One region of the Clostridium sp. CM036 genome, then DNA from elsewhere that is predicted to be linked to it. Evidence: a T-box and tRNA genes for the amino acid it is inferred to sense, from the RefSeq annotation. Region 1 holds a T-box; the other holds one or more tRNA genes.
What was found. A T-box is a leader RNA that pairs with one kind of tRNA and senses whether it is charged. The one in region 1 lies ahead of ACWJKE_RS03835 (threonine--tRNA ligase), so its partner is inferred to be a tRNA-Thr.

Region 1 (3,426 bases):
ACCAAAACCTGACGGTGGAATTAGGCTACTTGGAATACCTACTGTATTAGATAGAGTTATTCAACAAGCGATATCACAAACTCTAATACCAATATATGAAAAGAAATTTTCTGATAATAGTTACGGTTTTAGACCTTTAAGAAGTGGAAAACAAGCTGTTGAAAAATGTAGGGGATATATTAATGCTGGACATACATGGACGGTGAATATAGACCTTTCTAAATACTTTGATACGATAAATCATGATAAATTAATAAGGATACTATCGGAAGATATTAAAGATAGTAGAGTAATTTCTCTGATACGAAAGTATCTACAAAGTGGAGTGATGATAAATGGGGTATTTATGAATACAGAAGAAGGAGCACCTCAAGGCGGGCCTTTGTCCCCATTATTAAGTAACGTAATGTTACATGAACTCGATGTAGAACTAACAAAACGAGGACTAAACTTTTGTAGATATGCTGATGATGCGAATATATACGTCAAAAGTGAGAAATCAGCAAATAGAGTAATGAAGAGTATTACGAGATTTATTGAGGAAAAGTTAAAGCTTAGAGTGAATAAAGAAAAGAGTACAGTAGATAGACCTTGGAAACTTAAATTTTTAGGATTTTCATTTTACCGAGCAAAAGGTGAATACAGAATGAGAGTTCCTCAAAAACCTATAATCAAATTCAAAGCAAAGCTAAAAGAATTAACTTCAAGAAGTAATGCGATGAGCATGAAATATAGGTTTATGAAACTTAAGCAAGTGATAGTTGGATGGATAAATTATTTTGCTATTGCAGACATTAAAAGTATTCTTAAAACACTTGATGAATGGTTAAGGCGAAGAATTAGAATGTGTTTTTGGAAACAATGGAAAAAGATTAAAACAAAATATGGGAACCTTGTTAAATTAGGAATACCAAACAATAAAGCTTTGCAATATGCAAATACAAGGAAAGGCTATTGGAGAACATCCAATAGCCCTATATTAAACAAAACATTGACCAATAAATACCTTAAAAATATAGGATTAGTTTCTATATCTGAGACATATTTATTAAAACATTAATTTCTATTGAACCGCCGTGTACCGAACGGTATGCACGGTGGTGTGAGAGGTCGCTAAATAAATTAATTATTTAGCTCCTACTCGATTGCTTTGGAGAAGTTTACTGACTGCTACTAAACTTAAATAGAATGATGAATGCTTAGGTACTTTAATAGATTAGTTTACTTCTAGGCAGTGAGTAAGATTGTCTAAAGCTTCATTTGTGACCTAGAGCAGTGAAAGAGCTTGTGCCACATCAGGTTTTCGTATGAAGCATGAAGGAGAAAATCGGATGTGGACCAGCCTTTGACTGAGGAGTCTTATTATTATATTAAGACTGATTTGTAATACATTCAAAGTAAAGAGTCAACTCGTTATGTTACATTGAAAATGAATTTTTTAAGGAATAGGCAATAGCCCCAAAGTGAAACATATATTGACAATGAAAACAATTTAGAATATACTAATTTTAATTAAAAACTGTGAAGAGGAAAAGTAAATAGTATGCTGTTCTAAGAGGGAGAAACTCACCGGCTGTAAGGTTTCTTGAACAAGCAATATTGAAAACCACCTCTGAGTTGATTACTGAACTTAAGTAGGTAATTCCGCGAGCCGGCGTTAGTGGTGTTGAGTGATAGAAGTGTTTTTAATTATGCTTCTGTAATTTGGGTGGAATCGCGATAAAACTCGTCCCTTACTTTGGGGCGGGTTTATTATTTTTTGAAAGAGGAATATTTATGTTAAAGGTTGTAATAAAGGATGGCACTGTAATAAATTCTAATGAAGAAGAAGGGCACTTAGACACACCGCCTATCATATACTTGCTATTATATCCAAATGCTAAATTATCTATCGGCCCTGCAATAGATAATGGATTTTATTACGATTTTGATGTAGTAGAACCCTTTACTATGGATATACTCGAAAAAATAGAAGTAGAAATGAGAAAAATAGTTAAAGAAGACTTAAGATTAGAGCGATCAGTAGTTTCTATAAAAGAAGCTTTGAAGATTATGGAAGATAAGGGACAAATCTATAAAATAGAACTCATTAATGATTTACCAGAAGGAGAAGAATTAGTTTTTTTTAAGCAGGGAGATTTTATAGAACATTGTGCAGGGCCACATGTATTATCAACTTCAAAAGTAAAAGCCTTTAAGCTATTATCAGTTGCAGGAGCTTACTGGAGAGGCAGCGAAAAAAATAAAATGCTTCAAAGAATATATGGAACGGCATTTGCTAAGAAAAGTGAACTTGATGAATATTTGAATATGATTGAAGAAGCGAAGAAAAGGGATCATAGAAAACTTGGTAAAGAACTAAAATTATTTGCTTTAATGGATGAGGGACCAGGATTTCCATTTTTCCTTCCCAATGGTGTAGTTTTAAAGAATAATTTAATTGAGTACTGGAGAGAACTTCATAAGAAAAATCGTTATGTTGAGATAGAAACTCCTATGATATTAAACAAAGAAATGTGGAACTATACAACTAGATTTACACCTTCCCCAAAGATTTGACTTACAATATATCGGCAGTGATGGAGAAAAGCATAGACCTATTGTTATACACAGAGTGATTTTGGGTAGCATAGAAAGATTGCCCTATATCATAGTTATTGGTGAAAAAGAACAAAACTCAGAGAGTATATCCCTCAGAAGTAGAAAAAATGGTGATGAGGGTAACTGTTCACTAGAGGCCTTTATTTCAAGGATCACACAGGAAATTGATGGTAAAATGCTAGATAATTAGGTGTATCATATGAGTCATAAATAGGAGAAAAAGCATATAACATAATTTTTATTGTGTTGTATGCTTTTTTATATTAGGAAACAATAACTTCAAATTTAAAAGACTGATTTTAAAAATAGAGTATATTTACAATTCTTTCAAAACGAGTAATAGACTCAATGTGAATGTAACTCAATTGTTTATTGTGTTACATTCAGGTTATTAATTACTAATTCAGCAAATTCTTCTACAACTTTTCCACCAGAATTAGTTATAATATTTTTTACATTTTCATCAATATTATTATCATCAAATACTATTACTAAATCTATATTTTTAGGACTTATGTCCGCTGCATTTGATGTAATATTAGTAGTTAGCATAGTAAAACTAAAAATAATCAAAGTAATTAATATACATATTGGTTTATTTTTTTGTCTGTTTTTCATTTTATTCTCCTCTACTTAAGTCATATTTAAAAATATGTTTTTTTGTAATATTTCATCATAAATCGAACAATTTATGATGAAATATAAAAACATATTATGTTGAAAAATACAAAATTATGCAATGTAAATATTGTAGGGCATTATTCATTTGACTTAGCAAACAAATATTATCTGGTAAGCGAGACCATTGCAACCAATGGACAAAAA
Region 2 (3,426 bases), 1.9 Mb from region 1:
AAACCATTTGATTTTTCATACATTGTCACTTTAGTTCCGCGTGTAATAACATTAGCAACAGAATAATTTATCCCGAATCCTGTTCTTACATTTAAATAATCTGTTGTTACTGTTCCTGACGTCCCCGCTCCATTTGTTGTACTCGTAGAACCAGACGTATTTGCCGATATTTTTATATATGAGCTATGTACATATCCAGTTTGTCCTTTATAATTTATTTTATAGAATTCCCCTTCTTTACCAAGTGTCTCTACCTTCGCATTTCTCGCAAGAGAAGATATAATTGATGATGAAATTGATGATTTTTGCCTGACATATAATGAACTTGCAGTCACCGTTCCATTATCAGCGAACACAACATGTGAACCCGCCATAGTTAATAACATTGCTATAAAAGCTACTCTTTTTTTCATATGCTTACCTCCTATATTTTAAATGAATATGAATTATCGAAATATGTAAATTATTTCTAATGTAAATGTTTTATTTTTTTCTCCTAGAGTTTTACTTGCATTTTTAGTCTCTGCAATATTTTCCAGGAAATATTTTGAGAATTTAGCTTGTCTACTTATTATAACTAGTACTATTCATATTTTTACATCAATCTTCCCCTTTAATTTAAGACTAATACCAATGTCACAAATTTTTCCTTTTTTTTGTACAATACCATTGTAACAGAAAGTAATAATTTTTTATATACATATAATTTATAAAAAACCACTGATTTTCATGACTTTTACCTGTATTCCACTTATTAAATCAAATAAAACGAGGATATAATTATACAAATAATCTTTATATTTCTCAATTCAATTACGTGGTAATATTTGTTAAAATGTATTATAATTATTATTGTGTTACAACATTCTATTTAGCATCTATGAGCTTATTTTATGTAACACGAATCTTGCGAGGTGATAATTATGCCCAGAGGAAGAAAGAAAATTGAAAATTCTAAAAGTGAATTGATTCATGTGAGAATAAGTGAAGAACTATCAAATGCCCTAAAAAGTTTTTGCAAGGCAAGTAATATAAATAAAAGTGAAGGAATAAGACTCCTCCTTGAAAGTATTCTGAAATAAATGCTACACTAAAAAAGTAGTTAAGATATAACTCTCAACTACTTTTTTACTATCCTTTTAAATTATAATCCTCGGTGCTTCAACAGCTCCGAAGGAGCTGCATTAACGACTTCAGAAGTAAATTTATACTCCCGCTGAAGTTTTCTCTTTGTCATGGTAATCAACTCCCATTTATGGGAATATGAGAATTTTCTTCTGAAATATCGTTAAAAGTTCTTGCCACAAGCAACAATTCGTTTGTTACCTTTTATTAATTTACTTTTATCTACTCCAACTTTCACTTTTATCTTTTTCATTTATATTCAACCTCACCTTATATATAATTACACTTCTAGTGCTAATAAAACACGATTGTTTCCTCTTATTTGTTCTGTCTATCAGTATTATTACCCAATATATGTAATATTAATCAATCCGTTAAATATAAAAGCCTGGAGATAGATTTCTTTACCCCCAAGCTACGTTTTACTATATTTCTATTCATACTATGCCACTTTATAACTCACCGTCTGTCTACTTTTGCTCTGCTGAACGTACAAAAAAGCACCAGCAGTTATGCCAGTGCTAAAAAATATTTGTTTCCATATTACAAACTTGGAGCTGAAAAAGGGGATCGAACCCTCGACCTACGCGTTACGAGTGCGTTACTCTACCAACTGAGCTATTTCAGCATATACAAAACAATTTAAACTAATACCTATACATGTTTTTATTTAGTTGCAACCCATTTATATCTTTAAATGAATTAGTAGCAATCAAAATAATATCAACTAACACCCATATTCCAAAACCACCAAAGGTTAAAATCATTAAAATTCCCGTACCTATTTTACCTACATAAAATCTATGAATACCAAATGCCCCAACAAAAATACACAGCAATAAAGCAACTAACCAGTTTTTTTCACTAATAATCCGTTCACCAGTCGTATTAGGTTGAATTAATAAATTAATCCCACATATTTTACAAAAATTAGAGCTATCTTCGTTTTGAGATCCACAACTAGGACAGAACATTAGATCACCCTTTTTAGCTTATTTTGAATGCCTTTCTTATATTTTATCATATATGGTATCATTTTACTATATGTATGGGCTAAGTGTTTTTAAAATAATTATGATTCTTAAAGTAAAAAGGAGTGACGAAAACGCCACTCCAAGCTATAACGACATATCTTTCACACAATTAAGTTTTTTCATATACTCACTTTCAACAGAATCTATATCCCTCTCATTTGATTTTTTGACAATAACTTCATCGTTAATTTGTGGAATTGAATTTGGCATAGCACCTTTAAAAAGCTCTCCAACTATATTACCTATATAATTTTTAACTTCAGGGTTATCTAAAATATTTGCAATATCTACTGTATCTAGCTTCTTAACTTTGTTGCCGTAGTCCCTGTAAAATCTCAGAGCCTGCTTTATAAGTTTAGAATTATTAATACCTTTCTTCTCCATATTGCTCACATAATTAATTAAGTCTTTATCTGTTTCCTCTCCTAGATTTGATGATACAGTTTTACGGAGTGCTCCCATAATTATTGACCTGCTACTGTAGTTGCAGCAACTTCTTTATTTCCATCTAAGTATTCAAGTACTAGCAATTCTTTATATCTTTCAGCGAACAGTATAGAATTTGCACATTGAGGGTTTTTATTATCTATGAGCTTTGGCTCAGTTTTTATGAACTCTGTTTGTAAATATTCTAGTAGTAACTTTGCAGGTCCACCTATTATTCTTATATCTTTACAAGTATTTGGTTTAAAAGAGCTATTAATTGAACTTATTGCTTTCTCCACATATGGTTTTAATACTAAATCTTTAATGTCTTTTAATACATTTGCTTCCCCAAAAGGTAGTTCGTCATCTTCTAAATATTCGATAGCATCTGATATATCATAATTACCATCAGATCCGTCAGCAGAGTTGAACTTAGTGAGTAATGCTTCTATTGTTGGCTCAAACCCATGTTGTGCAAAACTACTAGCCTTAGTCATCCCAAGCACCTTGTTACCAAATTCATCTTTCTCATATTTCCAATGAGATACATCTAAAGTACCACCACCAAAGTCAAGTAATAACATTGGATAAGTAAATGTTTCCATGGTTTCAGCACTTAATGTACCTCCTTGTTTAAATACTTGTACATCTATTATTTCTATATCATATGTTATATTATTTATTGTTATAGATTGTTTTTCCATCTTCTTTATTTCATTTTTAAGTGGAATACTATGGTCTATATAATATTCTGCGGGAAGTCCCACAGCGAGTCTTACCTTTATTTTAGTTTCCCCCTTAAAACTTAGTGCAATAGCGTTAAGCAGGTTTAACTTATAAT

Region 2: it encodes a tRNA-Thr, which carries the amino acid that the T-box ahead of ACWJKE_RS03835 (threonine--tRNA ligase) is inferred to sense. The anticodon was not compared.

What each region holds. Positions count from the first base shown of each region.
Region 1 is NZ_CM143652.1:803,302-806,727, forward strand. Features, by position in the region: gene ltrA (group II intron reverse transcriptase/maturase) at 1-1,060, shown strand, start outside; T-box leader at 1,513-1,737, shown strand; partial or broken gene ACWJKE_RS03835 (threonine--tRNA ligase) at 1,836-2,520, shown strand; gene ACWJKE_RS03840 (His/Gly/Thr/Pro-type tRNA ligase C-terminal domain-containing protein) at 2,621-2,791, shown strand; gene ACWJKE_RS03845 (hypothetical protein) at 2,971-3,219, opposite strand.
Region 2 is NZ_CM143652.1:2,790,153-2,793,578, reverse strand. Features, by position in the region: gene ACWJKE_RS13110 (C40 family peptidase) at 1-413, opposite strand, end outside; gene ACWJKE_RS13105 (CopG family transcriptional regulator) at 924-1,082, shown strand; tRNA gene ACWJKE_RS13100 (tRNA-Thr) at 1,678-1,753, opposite strand; gene ACWJKE_RS13095 (TM2 domain-containing protein) at 1,773-2,099, opposite strand; gene ACWJKE_RS13090 (hypothetical protein) at 2,244-2,621, opposite strand; gene ACWJKE_RS13085 (ParM/StbA family protein) at 2,624-3,426, opposite strand, start outside.